Linked DNA regions of Chlorobaculum parvum NCIB 8327. The protein of the gene in region 1 interacts with the protein of each later gene in a pairwise test. Links are inferred from orthologs where the notes say so. Each region holds a gene or a part of one and is shown in the gene's direction. Other genes may lie near its edges. The genes, in order: rpe and eno.

Region 1 (7,632 bases):
CTGGCTGGAGGCCCATTAGGCTTTGATGTTTACAAAAATCTTTTTTTATATTTCGTGAGCTTAATCGGAGCCACACTGTTTTACGGCAACCTATCGCGCATCGAATGCCTTCTCTGACAAAGGATCGAAACCTTGCAAAAGGCGACGTGCTCATGCCGTTCAGCAACGTCAGTTTTCAGGGCATCATCATGCCCGCCATATCCCTCCCGGCGCTCACCGGCGGCCGCACAGCGGGAAACTCTTAACCTCATTACAGAACCACAATTACTTACCGACAAGTATGTACTGGAATCTTGATCTTGCCCGATATATCGCCGATGCTCCCTGGCCGGTCACCAAAGATGAGCTGATCGATTACGCCAACAGAACAGGCGCCCCTCAGCAGGTCATCGAAAACATTGAAGGGCTGCCAGACAGCGACGAAATGTACGAAAGCCTCGAAGAGATCTGGCCCGATTACCCCACCGATGAAGATTTCGGATACAGCGACGAAGAACCGCTAAGCTGAGGGAGACCAACAAGCGATGTTTTTTTTTTTAGCCGATTCATCCCCCATTTGCAAGCGTGGCCAGTAGCGCTGCTCTTCCTGCTGCTCGTCATGCCGAGCCCCCTGCAGGCAGAGAACGACGACGCTGCTCGTGAAGAACAGCTCGCCTCGCTTCCTGCCGTCAAAAGCATCAGCATAAAAGGGAACAAGGTTCTCTCGACCGAAGAGATCAGGGAAATCATGTCCACCTCGACCCGTGACTCCTTTCTCGGGACAGGGCTTTTCAGCGGTGCCCCCCGGCCGTTCAAGCCCGAGGATTTCAAAAAGGACATCACCCTCATCAAAAAGCTCTACACCTTCAAAGGCTACTTTTTCGCCGATGTCGATACAACTCTCGTCCGCAACAAACGCGGCGATGTGAAGATCGATATCCGGATCAAGGAGAACCAGCCAACCCGCATCGACTCCATTCGCTATTCAGGTCTTGAATCGGTATCGGAGGAGCTGCAAAAGCGCTATTTCAGACGAAGCCGCCTGAAGCCGCAACGGATATTCTCGGTCGAAACACTCATTGAAGAGCGCGACCGCTCGCTCGACTTTTTCAGGGATTACGGCTACACCTTTTTCAATCCCGACAGCATCCACATCACGGTCGACACCCTCGGTCTGAATGCGGGCATTCACTTCGCGATGAGCCTTCCGGAACGGAACGCCTATGGGCCCACCAAGGTGATCGTCAACGATCCGCTCAAGCAAAAAAAGCCCGCAACCCGAACCTTCGTCAGGGATAACGTTTCGGTTACCGTTTACGGAGATCAGAAGTTTTCTCCCGACATTTTCCCGGCAGCCATCGCCTGGGAACAGGGCAAACTGACCAGCCAGTCCCTCGAACAGCGCACACTGGAGAATTTCGGGACAACGAACCTGTTCTCCTCAATTTCCGTGGAGCGAGACACCTTGCAGGCCGGAACCATCCCCATGACCGTCCGGCTTGAACCGGCCCCGAAACACCTGATCGAACCGAAGCTGCTGGTGGACAATCGTTACGGCGCCCTGTTCATCGGTGGGGCGATCGCTTACGAAAACCGAAACCTGTTCGGAGCAGGCCAGCAATTCCGGATTTCGACAAATTACGGCTCGCAGCTCTCGGCCTCCACCAGCTATCTGTCCAACCTTACGTCCGATCAGTACGACAAGGTCATTCCTTACGAGTTCAGCGTCAAGACGAACCTGGTGATCCCCAAAATCGACCGGCATGGTTCGTACTACTCCGGCACACTGGAATATTCGCAATCGCAGCTTCCGATACTGCTCAAAAGCCGGAGGGAGCTCATCAGGGGAACCTACAGCAGCCAGCCAACAAAAAATTCAAGGCTCAACTTTGACTTCTTCGAGCTTGAAATCGTCAGCAAGGATTCACTTCGCGGCTTCGAGCAACTCTTCAAAACCGACCTGGCCGAACGCATCAACATCGACCCAACCGATGCTGTTGCAGTGAACCGGAGTCTCGACAGTCTGCTTCAGACACGGCTGAACCAGACCTTCAGAGTGCAATACAACTACTCGAACCGCCACGACGCATCGTACCGCAAAAAAGCGACCTGGAACCTTTCGGTGATCGCCGAAGAGTCGGGCGGCCTTCTGTGGCTGATCGACAAGTACATCGACACGAGCAATCACACCGGCTTCACCGACTCTGATCCGCAAATTTTCGGCACCAGCTACAACCAGTACCTCAAGCTCGATACGCAGGTCGCCATCACCAAAGACCTGTCGCCAGACCGGCAGATCGCTGCGCGGCTCGCCCTCGGCTGGATGACTCCTTACGGCAAGGCTGACGACACCCCCGAAGATCACCGGTTCTACGCCGGCGGCTCGAACAGCATGCGGGGCTGGCTGTTTGGTACTCTCGGCCCTGGCAGTTGCCAGAGCGACGCCACCTCGAATTTCGGCGCGGACATCAAGACTGAACTCGGCTTCGAATACCGCATGAAGCTCTTCAAGCTGTTCGGGCAGCCTTCGGGCATCACCCTGTTCACCGACGCAGGCAACATCTGGGACAGGAAGGGCCCGTATGCCCTCACACTCAGGTCGATCGGACGCGACTTCGCCTGGGACTGGGGCGCCGGATTGCGGCTCGGCTCGCCCATCGGCCCCTTCAGATTCGACTTCGCCTGGAAAATCCATGATCCGTCAAATCCGAGGCCTTGGCGAATATCGCATACGCAATTGAGCGATTTCACCTTCAACTTCGGAATCGGAGAAGCTTTTTAACCGAATTTTACTCACGCTTAACCATCTGACTCTATGCCCGGAAAAACCACACTGCTTGCCCCGTCGATTCTCTCCGCAGACTTCACGAACCTGAAAGCCTCGGTCGAGCTTGCTGAAAAGGCCGGTGCCGACTGGATGCACTGCGATGTCATGGATGGCGTCTTCGTGCCGAACATCACGTTCGGCCCATTCATCGTCAAAGCCATCAAACAGTGCACAAGCCTGGTCATCGACACGCACCTGATGATTATCGATCCCGACAAGTATATCGAAGATTTTGCCAAGGCCGGTTCCGACCAGATCACCGTGCACCTCGAAGCGTGCCCGCACCTGCACCGCACCATCCAGTTCATCAAAAGCTTTGGCGTGAAGGCCGGCGTGTCGATCAACCCCGCAACTCCGGTTTCGCTGCTCGAACCGGTGCTTGCCGATCTCGACCTCGTGCTGCTGATGTCGGTCAACCCCGGCTTTGGCGGACAGAAGTTCATCCCGGCCTCAGTCGCCAAAATCGCCAATCTCGACGCGATGCGCATGGAGATGAACCCCGACATGGTGATCGCCGTCGATGGCGGCATTACCGAAGAGAACGCCGCACAGGTGGTTGAAGCTGGTGCCGACTCACTGATCGCAGGCACAGCATTCTTCCGCGCTGCCGACCCGATGGCAGCAGCTCGCAAGCTGAAAGGGCTGGAGTAAGAGAATAAAAGAGTAGGACTTATAGGTCTGATGGGGCCTATAAGTCCTATAGGAAAAAAGAAAGGAGACGCTGGTTTTACAGCCCGGCGCTGTCCACCAAGTCGACCGCTACGCCTACCCCCACGAGAACTGCCGCAGCTCTTCGCTGACGAGCAATCCCTCTCCAATCAGAACGGCATCAAACCCGGCCTCCTGCATCATCTGAATATCGTCACGGTGCTTCATGCCGCTTTCGGCTACTGAAACGATGCCATCAGGCATCCGCTGCCTGAGCCGCACGGAGGTCATCAGGTCGACCGTGAAGGTTTTCAAATCGCGGTTGTTCACGCCAACAATGGTCGAGCCCTGTTCAAGGGCGGTGTCGAGCTCGCGCTCGTCATGCGTTTCGACCAGCGCGTGCAGGCCGAGTTCGGCGAAAAGCTGAAGATAGTCCCGCAACTGCGACGGTTCGAGCGCCGCCACGATCAACAGCGCCGCATCGGCACCCATGAGGCGAGTTTCGTAAATCTGGCTCTCGTCGATGATGAACTCCTTGCGGAGCACAGGAATGGAAAACTTTTGCGTGATCGCCTTCAGGTAGTCGGGCGAGCCCTGGAAATACTGGCGATCAGTGAGAACGGAAAAGGCTGACGCACCAATTTCAGCATAGCGTTCGGCAATGTCGAGCGGGCGGAAATCCTCGACAAGCACCCCGCGCGAGGGCGATGCCTTTTTTACTTCAGCGATGAGATTGATGCCACCGTCAAGGCTTGTGATGGCCGAACGAAAGTCGCGCGTCGCCGGAAGATCGCCGCACGCTTCGTGGTAGCGGCGTTCCGGGTCCTGCTTTTTGAGTTCGGCGACCTCTTCGGCCTTGGTCTCAAGAATCCGGGTGAGGTACGTCATGCCTCGCTTTCAGCTGCCATCTTGCGGAGCTCATCCTCGAACTCGACAATCTGGCGGATGTTGTCAAGGAACCACGGATCGATGCTGGTTGCCTGATGGATCTCCTCGACGGTTGCCCCGGCCTGGAAGGCGTAGCGAAGGTAGAACATCCGGTCGGCCTTCGGGATCTTGATCTTTTCAAGCAGATCCTCCTTGGCGAACTGACGCTGCTGCTGGGTCATGTCGATGACGTTCATCACATCCTTGCCATCGCAGCCAAGACCGGCGCGTCCGATTTCGAGGCCGCGCAGCGACTTCTGCAACGCCTCGCGGAAATTGCGTCCGAAAGCCATCACCTCGCCGACCGACTTCATCTGCACGCCGAGGCGCGAATCGACATTCTTGAACTTCTCGAAGTCCCAGCGCGGCACCTTCACGACGGTGTAGTCGATCGAGGGCTCGAAGCTTGCCGGGGTGGTTTTGGTGATGTCGTTGGTGATCTCGTCGAGCGTGTAGCCCACGGCGAGCTTGGCAGCCACTTTCGCGATGGGGAAACCGGTCGCCTTCGAGGCGAGCGCGGAGCTTCTCGACACGCGCGGGTTCATTTCGATGATGACGATACGGCCATCCTTCGGATTGATCGAGAACTGGATATTGCTGCCGCCGGTCTCGACGCCGATTTCGCGGATGATCTTTATCGAGGCGTCACGCAACTCCTGATACTGACGGTCGGTGAGCGTCTGCGCCGGAGCGACTGTGATGCTGTCGCCGGTATGCACGCCCATCGGATCGACGTTCTCGATGGAGCAGACGATGATGACGTTGTCCGCCAAATCACGGATCACTTCAAGTTCGTACTCCTTCCAGCCGATCAGGCTCTCCTCGACCAGCACTTCGCCAATCGGGCTTTCGGCAAGGCCACGGCGAACCACATCGTAGTAGTCAGCCTTGGTCTCGGCAAACCCGCCACCCGTGCCGCCAAGCGTGAAGGAGGGGCGAATGACGATCGGCAAGCCGATTTCATCGAGCGCCTCCTTGGCCTCCTTCTCGTTGCGAACGAAGAAACCCTTGGCCATTTCGAGGCCGAGCTTGCGCATCGCATCGCCGAAGAATTCGCGGTTCTCGGCCTTGCGAATCGCGCGGAGCTTCGCACCGATCAGCTCGACGCCGTGGCGCTCCAGTACGCCCGACTCGGCCAGCTTGACCGCAGTGTTCAGCGCGGTCTGACCGCCCATGGTCGGAAGCAACGCGTCCGGCTTTTCCTTCTCGATAATCTTGCGGACATACTCCGGCGTGATCGGTTCGATGTAGGTCGCATCGGCCAGCTCGATGTCGGTCATGATGGTGGCCGGGTTGCTGTTGACCAGAATGACCCGGTAGCCGTCCTCCTTGAGAGCCCGGCACGCCTGGGTGCCCGAATAATCGAATTCACAGGCCTGTCCGATAACGATGGGACCGGCTCCAATCACCAATATGGACTTGATGTCCTCGCGTTTTGGCACGTGTTTTCCGCTTTAAGTCTTGAGGTAAATCTATCGTTGCGTAATGTACAAAATTTTCCGGTGTTCTGTGAGGCTTTGGAGGCTCAAAGGCCTCCTGTCGCTCAGGCAATCCTCCCCAGCTTTTCACCTATACGATCGATAAGTCACTATAAGGCATATAAGAGTCTAAAACTCTCACGCCAGCACTTTGATCTGTTCCTGATGAAACCCTCCTGCATCGCGGCGAAGCCATGAAGTGACCTCTCTCGGCACGCCTCCGTGCAGGGAGATAATCAGCATCGAGTGACCGGCGCTGGCAAAATCCACATCGCTTTTCGATGGCACGGCCGTCGAGTTGATGTGTGAATGGTACGAGCCGATGATGTCCAGGCCGAGGCTACGGGCTTCGCGCTCCACTTCGAGATATTCACTGTAGGAGATTTCAAACCCGTTCTCACGCCCGTAAAAAAGCGTGTTGCGGCACGGGGCGATTTCATGCACGATGTTGTCGATGTTGCCCCGGTGATCGACCATTTTTCTTCCGACGAGCAGCCCGCAGCATTCGTAGGGAAGATCCCTGATGGCGTGCTCCTGTATGATTTCAAATTTGCGACGAGGTAATTTCATTACTGACCAATGCGAGAATAAGATAGCTGATACGTCAAAGCGCCTTTGCGCCGATGTCCCGGCGATAGACTGCCCCCTCGAAATTGATAGCTGCTACGCCGCGATAGGCTTGATCGAGCGCCTCTTTAAGTGACGCACCGGAGGCTGTCACCGAGAGCACGCGACCACCCGAAGTTACAAGCACATCACCATCCTGGCGCGTACCGGCATGGAAAACAAGCACTCCATCCATATCGTTCACCGAAGGATCGATCGAGATCGCCTTGCCGGTTTCGTATCCGTCGGGATAGCCCTTCGAGGCCATAACGACCGTGGCGGCGGCTCCGCTCTGCATCTCGAACGGCACGGCTTCAAGCCCGCCCTCGACGCTTGCCAGCAGCGCGTCGAACAGGTCGCTCTTCAGCATCGGCAACACCACCTGTGTTTCGGGATCACCGAGGCGGACGTTGTACTCGACCACCGAGGGCTCGCCGTTGTCGATCATGAGGCCAACGTAGAGGAAACCGGTGTAGGCGTAGCCGTCTGCCTTCATGCCGGCAAGCGTCGGTTTGATGACCTCTTCCTCGACCCGCCGCATCACCTCCGGCGTCACCAGCGGAGCCGGGGCGTAGGCACCCATGCCGCCGGTATTCTTGCCGGTATCACCTTCGCCGATGCGCTTGTGATCCTGTGCAGCTAGGAACAGCTGGTAGTTCTCACCATCGGTCAGCGCGAAAACACTCGCCTCCTGACCGGTCAGGAACGCTTCGATCACCACCTCGTCAGCCGCATCGCCAAAGACACGGGACTCGAAGAAATCGTGGATTGCCTCCAGCGCCTCTTCGCGAGTCATCGCGACGACGACGCCTTTTCCGGCACACAGACCACTGGCCTTGATCACCTGCGGGAACGAGCCACACGCTTCAAGATAGCTTTTCGCGGACGCGTGGTCGCGGAACACTTCATACCCGGCGGTCGGAATGCCATGACGCTTCATAAAGTCTTTGGCGAACACCTTGCTCGTCTCCAGCTGCGCTGCCTCGGCGGTCGGGCCGACGATCTTCAGCCCCGCATCGCGAAAGCGGTTCACGATGCCAACTTCGAGCGGCTGCTCAGGGCCGACCACCGTCAGACCAATCGACTCTTTCGCAACCAGATCGAGCAGTGCGTCGATGTCAGTCGCCTTGATCGCGACGTTGCGAACCTTGCCGCCCATCGTGGCCG
Region 2 (7,670 bases), 1.5 Mb from region 1 along the record:
TATCATTCCAACCTACAACGAGGCCGAGAATATCAAGCCCCTTATCGGGGCGATTCTCCGCTCCTATTCTCAAGCTCTTGAGATTCTTGTGATTGATGACAACTCTCCTGATGGCACGGCATCGATCATCGAATCGATCATCGAGAACGAATCGCGAGTCCACCTTATACAAAGGCCGGGAAAGCTTGGGCTTGGAACGGCTTATCTTGCAGGTTTCCGTTATGCCCTTGAGCATGGCTATGAGCGGATCATCGAGATGGACGCCGATTTTTCACACGATCCTGCTGCGATCACCTCTTTGCTCAAGGAGGCACAGAATGCTGATCTGGTGATCGGATCGCGTTACCTGAACAACACGGTCAATGTGATCAACTGGCCCCTTTCGCGGCTTATCCTGTCCAAAACAGCCAGCATTTACACCCGCTGGATTACCGGAATGCCGGTTTCAGATCCAACAAGCGGTTTCAAATGCCTGAGCCGAAAAGCCCTTCAAGCCATTGCCCTGGATCGAGTTCATTCGCAGGGGTACTCGTTTCAGATCGAGATTGACTTTCGGGTCTGGAGGCAAGGGTTAGCCATTCGTGAGGTGCCGATTGTCTTTGTCGATCGGACGGTTGGAAAATCGAAAATGACCAGAAAAAATATCGTGGAGGCAGTCTGGATGGTCTGGTGGCTTAAGCTACTTTCAATTGTCGGGCGGTTATAGGGCTCGGGATTTAGAATGCGGGACTGTGAGCCTTAAAATTAACCTGATCTGATCGCCAGACGTTTAAGCTATATCAGAACAAAACAAAAGCGGCTGTACTCGATGATTGTACAGCCGCTTTTGTTTTGACAAGTTTGATTAAGTCTACTCGCTTGAGAAGAAAGCCTTTAGCTTTCGTTGTTTTTCTCCGCAATGAGCTTGCTTGCTACATCGGATGGAGCCTCTTCGTAATGGCTGAACGTGTAGCTGTATCGGGCTCGGCTATGGGTCAGCCTGGTCAGCGCATGATGGAAATCCGAGAGCGAGGCTTGCGGAATCATCGCCTTGATGATCTGGAATCGTGAGTCGGTATCCATGCCGAGAATACGGCCTCGCTTGCTTGAGATTTCCCCGACGATTTCACCGGTATACTGGTCAGGTGTCTGAACGGTGAGTGAACAGAGCGGTTCGAGAATCAGTGGTTTTGCTTTGTCAAAGGCGGCTTTGAAGCCCATGCTTGCCGCGATTTTAAAAGCGTTCTCCGAGCTGTCAACCGGATGGTGCGAACCATCGTAGGCTACGGCCTTGAGATCGACCAGTGGATAGCCGGCAAGGAGTCCATGAGTGATCGTTTCGCGTATTCCCTTTTCGACAGCCGGTAAATAGCGGGTTGGCACTACGCCGCCAACCACTTCGCTGGCGAACTCGAATCCAGAGTCTCGTTCCGTAGGCTCGATCCTGATCCACACATCACCATACTGGCCACGGCCACCCGACTGCTTTTTGAATTTGCCCTGCGCCGAGGCGCTGATTCTGATGGTTTCGCGATAGGGAATGCGGATGGGGGCGGTCTCGACTTTTACGTTGAACTTGTTGAACAGACGGCTGATGATGATGTCGAGATGGGTTTCTCCGAGGGTTTTCAGAATGGTCTGGTTGAACTCCGTATCGTGCTCGATGGTAAAGCTCGGATCCTCTTCGTGGAGGTGGTGCAGACCGGATGAAATCTTTTCCTCATCACCCTGGGTGGTCGGAACGATAGCTGTGGAAAGCACCGGTTCGGGGAAGATGATCGGGCTGATGCGGCAATCGACTCCTTTGTCGGCCAACGTGTCGTTGGTGTGGGAGTTTTTGAGCTTGACCACCATGCCGATGTCGCCGGCAAGGAGCTTGTCGACCGGGATTTTTTTCTGTCCAAGCATGGTATAGACCTGTCCGAGCTTTTCGAGCTGCCCGGTCTGGGCGTCGATCAGTTCATGTCCGGTTTCAATGTGGCCGGAATAGACGCGTACATAGGAGATTTCGCCAACTCTCGGTTCCGACATGGTCTTGAAGATGAATGCGACCGTCGGGCCTTCCGGGTCGGGATCGAGCAGCTTTTCGTCGTTCATCACCGAACAGTAGGCGTGTTCCGGGCCGCGCTCGATCGGCGAAGGGCAGAGGTTAACGATGGCGTTGAGCAGGCGCTCCGAACCGATCAGATGAAGCGGGGAGGTACAGAAAACCGGGAAGAAGGTTCGCGTCACGAGCGCCGATTTGATGCCAGCCCGGAGCTCGTCTTCAGCCAGGGTGCCGACGTCGAAAAAGCGGTTCATGAGCTCCTCGTCGGTTTCGGCGACTGCCTCGACCAGTTGCTGGTGAAGCTCCTCGGCCTTTTTCCGGTAGAGGTCGGGAATCTCGGAAATTTCCATGCTGCCCGGCTTGTCGGGATTGAATTCAAGCTGCTTCATCAGCAGCACGTCAATCAGAATGTGGTGATTCTGGCCTTCTTCTACTGGGAACTGGATCGGCGTGACCAGATGGCCGAAATGGTCGCGCAGAGCTTCGAGGGTTGTGTCGAAGTCAGCCCGATCGGCATCGAGCTTGGTCAGCACGAACACGGTCGGTTTGTAGTACTCCTGCGTATAGTCCCAGACGGTGTCGGTGCCTACCTCAACGCCCGTGGCTGCGTTGACTGTGATCAGCACCGTATCGGCCACGCGCATAGCCGATTTGACGTCCCCGTGAAAGTCGAGCAGGCCGGGAGTGTCGATGATATTGATCTTCTTGTCTTTCCAGTTTCCGTGAATGAGGCTGGTGTTCAGGCTGTGTTTTCTTTCGATTTCATCGGATGCATAATCTGACAGGGTCGTCCCTTCTTCAATGCTGCCGAGCCGGTTGATTATCCCCATGCTCAGGGCAAGCGATTCGCACAGCATGGTTTTTCCGGTTCCGGAATGGCCGGTAACGACAATGTTCCTCAATTGGTCGGTTGGAACAGCTTGCATGTCAGTACTCCTTTATTGGTTTGGTTGAACGGAGCGGTCCGCTGTGGCCGGAGATTACTGCTTCACGACGGTCTTTGCAGGGAATTCAGCCTGCGGCACTTAACAAAAACTTAATCAAAAAAATATTGTATCCGCTGTTATTGTCACCATTAATGCGACCTTGAGGGCGATAAAATAGCCTGCCGGTTTCCGAAGAATGGGAACCATTGCGTATCTTTTCCTTCTATGTTCTTCATTCAATTCTAAATCACCGTATCATGTCAGTCATTACCAAGATCCACGCTCGTCAGATTATGGACTCGCGAGGCAATCCTACTGTCGAAGTCGATGTCTATACCGAAAGCTCTTTTGGCCGTGCGGCTGTACCGAGCGGTGCTTCGACCGGCGTTCACGAAGCGGTCGAGCTCAGGGACAACGACAAGAGCGTTTTTCTCGGCAAGGGCGTGCTCAAGGCTGTCGAGAACGTCAACACCGTGATCAACAGCGCTTTGCAGGGCATGGATGTGACTGAACAGGAAGAGATCGACGCCAAGCTCCTCGAGCTGGACGGCACGCCGAACAAATCCGTACTCGGCGCCAACGCGATCCTCGGTGTTTCGCTGGCCTGTGCTAAAGCTGGAGCCGAGTATTCGGCACTGCCGCTCTACCGCTACATTGGCGGTACGACGGCTAAAACCCTGCCGGTGCCGATGATGAACGTGCTCAACGGTGGTGCGCACGCCGACAATACGGTCGATTTCCAGGAGTTCATGATTATGCCGATCGGCTTCGAGCGCTACTCCGACGCTCTGCGTTGTGGCGCCGAGGTGTTCCACTCGCTCAAGGCTCTGCTGCACAAACGCGGTCTGAGCACCGCCGTTGGTGACGAAGGCGGTTTTGCGCCGAACGTGGAGTCCAACGAACAGGCGATCGAACTGGTGATCGAGGCCATCGGCCTGGCCGGTTACAAGGCTGGCGCGCCGACCGACAAGGGCGGCCTCGGTGACGGTCACGTCATGATCGCGCTCGATCCGGCCAGCTCGGAGTTCTACGACACCGAGAAGAAAAAATATGTGTTCAAAAAGTCCTCCGGTCGTGAACTCTCTTCCGAAGAGATGGCAAGCTACTGGGCAGACTGGGCGAGCCGTTACCCGATCATCTCCATCGAAGACGGCATGGCCGAGGATGACTGGGAAGGCTGGAAATTGCTGACCGAAAAGATCGGCGACCGCGTGCAGCTCGTGGGTGACGACCTGTTCGTGACCAACAGCAAGCGCCTCGGCGAAGGCATCGAAAAGGGAGTCGGCAACTCCATTCTCATCAAGGTGAACCAGATCGGCACCCTGACCGAAACCCTTCAGGCAATCGACCTGGCCAAGCGCAACGGCTACACCTCGGTCATCAGCCACCGCAGCGGCGAAACCGAAGACACCACCATCGCGCAGATCGCCGTGGCGACCAACGCCGGCCAGATCAAGACCGGCAGCATGTCGCGCTCCGACCGCATGGCCAAGTACAACGAGCTGCTCCGTATCGAGGAGATGCTCGGCGACACGGCCGTCTATCCCGGTATCAAGGCTTTCCGGGTCTGAGCCTCAGCGGAGATTTTCTATCCGCCCAACCTTTGCAGTAAAAGGCATATCTGGATGAACGATATGCCTTTTCTCCAAGGCAATTGTTTCGAACCATGATGAACCATTTCTTGGAGATCCGGGACTGGATCTTTTCAAATCCGAAAAAATTCCTGATCGGACTGGCCTTGGGCCTGCTCGCTCTGTCGTTTATTTTCGGTGATTATGGTTTGATCAAGCGAATCAGCATGGAGGTGGAAAACCGGCAACTCGAAAAGCGTCTTGCCGAAGAAGAGCAGAAGATCGTCGAACAGCAGGCCGTTATCAAACACGCCTACAGTCCGGACAGTGTTGAAAAGGTGGCACGAGAGCGCTACAATTTTCACAAAGACGACGAGACCGTGTTCACCATCAAGGATGAATGATGAGGTTTCGCTGCACGCTGTTGAACCTCGTTACGACTCCGTTCCATAGTTTTTAAGCCGGTTCGCCGGCTTTTTTTTTATGCTGCCCAATCCATACCTTCCATGACAATTCTTTTCAATTTCAACGCCACGTTTTCATGACTGAAGAAACGCTTGCCGGAGCCCAGTCCGTCGTCTATCCCGTGCCGGTGTACAGCTATCGCCGCCGCTTTACCAGAGAGGTCCCGTTCGGCCGCATCACTCTTGGTGGCCACCAGCCGATCAGGGTGGAGTCGATGACCAACACGCACACGATGGACACTGCGGCTACGGTCGAGCAATGCCGGCGTCTGTACGAGGCGGGGTGCGAAATCATCCGCCTGACGGTGCCGACCGAGCGCGATGCCGAAAATCTTCGCAACATCCGCGATCAGCTCAGGCGCGACGGTATCGATACGCCACTGGTGGCCGACATTCATTTTTCGGTCAAGGCAGCCATGAAAGCGGTGGAGTTTGTTGAGAATATTCGCATCAATCCGGGCAATTACGCTACCGGTGCGAAGTTTTCGAGCGAGGATTACACCGACGAGCAGTATCAGGCCGAGCTCGACAAGGTGCGCGAGGAGTTCACGCCGCTGGTCAAAAAGGCGATGTCGCTTGGCGTGTCGATGCGCATCGGCACCAACCACGGTTCCCTCTCCGACCGGATCGTGAGTCGTCTGGGCAACTCGCCGGAAGGTATGGTGGAAGCTGCACTTGAATTTGCGCGCATCAGCGAGGACGAGGGGTATTATGATATTCTCTTTTCGATGAAGTCTTCGAACGTCAGGGTGATGATTCAGGCCTACCGTTTGCTCGTCGCTCGCGCGGATGCGGAGCTGCGTTACGCCTATCCGCTGCATCTCGGCGTGACCGAGGCGGGGGATGGCGACGAGGGGCGAATCAAGTCGGCGATGGGTATCGGTTCGTTGCTTGAGGATGGTCTTGGCGACACCATTCGCGTCTCGCTCACCGAGGACCCGGTCAACGAAGTCCCGGTCGGTTTCGCGATCGTGAAGAAATATAACGATCGCCTGCTGGTCAAGGGTGACCAGGGGCATCTTTCGGTGAAGCATGTGGTCGAGCATGAAATGCGCAAGCAGGGCCACGAGCTTCTGCCGTTCGAGCCGTTCGGCTATTCGCGGCGCCCGTCCTGCAGCATCGATGGCGCGGGCAATCCTGTCGGCGCCGACGCCTTGCCCGGTGTGGAGACGATGGCCAAAACACCGGTTTCTGATCCGGATGCGCTGACGCAGGAGATTCTCGACCGTCTTGCTCCGGACAAGCCGGACGATGCGATTCGCTCCGAATATGTCGGTATCGCTATCGGCAGCATTGAGGATGTGCCGCCGCTCGAAAGGGTGCTCGATTCACTTGGTGAGTTGCGTCAAAAGGTTGTCGTTTCCACTGCCGATACAGCCCTGGTCGAAAGTCTGCTGCCGCTCTGCGGGCGGGTGCGGCTCGATATTGTCGAGGGTGAGGCGCTCTCGACCGGCTTCATCGATTCGCTGCATGACAACGAGGCTGCCATCGAGTTCTGCTTCATTCATGAAAATGCGTCGGAGAACGTGCCCGCCGAGGTACTGGTGCGTCTTGCTTCCAAGCTGAAAGCCAAAGGGATGCAGCGGGTGATGCTCTCTATTCTCTCTCGCGAGCCGCTTTTCGCTGTCCGCAAGCTGGCGCTTGAACTGAAAAAGGCGGAGATCGATTATCCGCTTGTGGTGCGCTACCGCCGCCGCGAAGGGGAGCGCTCCGGTGTGATGATCGAAAGCGCCATCCAGACCGGCACGCTGTTCTGCGACGGCATTGGCGACATTCTGGCGCTTGACACCAAGCTCTCCGTCACCGATGAGGTTGCGCTCGGCTTCAACATTCTGCAGGCCGCCAGGATCAGGATGTCCAAGACCGAGTTCATTTCATGCCCGGGATGCGGTCGAACCTATTTCGAGCTTGAAAAGACCACGGCGCTCATCAAGCAGCGGGTTTCGCACCTCAAAGGGCTCAAAATCGGCATCATGGGTTGCATCGTCAATGGTCCCGGCGAAATGGCCGATGCCGATTTCGGCTATGTCGGTTCCGGCAAGGGGCGCATCAGCCTTTATGTAGGTAAGGAGTGCGTCGAGGAGAATCTGCCCGAGGACGTGGCTCTTGAGCGGCTGATCGAGCTGATTCGCCAGAACGGCAAGTGGGTCGATCCGGTATGACGTTGTACACGCTGATCACTGGTGCTTCGAGCGGCATCGGCAAGGCTATCGCGGCAGATCGCGCCAAAAGCGGCGAGCATCTTGTGCTGGTGGCGCGATCCGGCGAGAAGCTGGAAGCGTTTGCCTCGGAGTTGCGACAAGCACACGGAGTCGATGTGCAGGTGTGCGCTCAGGATCTTTCCGAATCAGGGGCTCCCAAACAGGTGTTCCGCTTCTGCGAGGAGCGCGCCATCGCCGTTGACCGGCTGGTCAACTGTGCGGGGTTTTCGGTTACCGGCAACTTTGAGCGGATGCCCGAAGAGGAGCTTGTCCGGATGTCGATGGTCAACATGGTCTCTGTGGCGACGTTGACCCGTTTGTTTTTGCCGTCCATGCTCCAGCGCCGCCAGGGTGCGGTAGTCAACATCGCCTCGCTCGGCGGGTTTCAGGGCGTGCCCGGTATGGCCTGTTACTCGGCAACAAAGTCGTTCGTGGTTACCCTGACCGAAGCCCTCGCCGGGGAACTCACCGGGACCGGTGTT

Evidence for each region.
Region 2: the proteins of rpe (region 1) and eno interact in binary tests that used the Escherichia coli proteins (3 or more experiments, as listed by UniProt). The link is inferred for Chlorobaculum parvum NCIB 8327 from one-to-one orthologs.

Annotation. Positions count from the first base shown.
Region 1 is NC_011027.1:553,642-561,273, reverse strand. The notes cover bases 1,712-4,625. They hold rpe (ribulose-phosphate 3-epimerase), read left to right. Parts: upstream 1,712-2,794; coding sequence 2,795-3,457; downstream 3,458-4,625. Other genes in these bases: carB (carbamoyl-phosphate synthase large subunit), read right to left, coding at 4,339-4,625; trpC (indole-3-glycerol phosphate synthase TrpC), read right to left, coding at 3,572-4,342; CPAR_RS02665 (BamA/TamA family outer membrane protein), read left to right, coding at 1,712-2,761. Outside these bases: polA (DNA polymerase I), read left to right, coding at 1-19; CPAR_RS10920 (hypothetical protein), read left to right, coding at 105-245; CPAR_RS02670 (DUF2795 domain-containing protein), read left to right, coding at 281-508; more of CPAR_RS02665, read left to right, coding at 557-1,711; more of carB, read right to left, coding at 4,626-5,823; CPAR_RS02645 (Mov34/MPN/PAD-1 family protein), read right to left, coding at 5,998-6,429; purD (phosphoribosylamine--glycine ligase), read right to left, coding at 6,464-7,632. UniProt on the Escherichia coli protein: Catalyzes the reversible epimerization of D-ribulose 5-phosphate to D-xylulose 5-phosphate.
Region 2 is NC_011027.1:2,084,018-2,091,687, reverse strand. The notes cover bases 2,415-5,366. They hold eno (phosphopyruvate hydratase), read left to right. Parts: upstream 2,415-3,209; coding sequence 3,210-4,523; downstream 4,524-5,366. Other genes in these bases: ispG ((E)-4-hydroxy-3-methylbut-2-enyl-diphosphate synthase), read left to right, coding at 5,065-5,366; CPAR_RS09610 (FtsB family cell division protein), read left to right, coding at 4,619-4,927; fusA (elongation factor G), read right to left, coding at 2,415-2,952. Also shown: CPAR_RS09625 (polyprenol monophosphomannose synthase), read left to right, coding at 1-706; more of fusA, read right to left, coding at 874-2,414; more of ispG, read left to right, coding at 5,367-7,149; CPAR_RS09600 (SDR family NAD(P)-dependent oxidoreductase), read left to right, coding at 7,146-7,670. UniProt on the Escherichia coli protein: Catalyzes the reversible conversion of 2-phosphoglycerate (2-PG) into phosphoenolpyruvate (PEP). It is essential for the degradation of carbohydrates via glycolysis.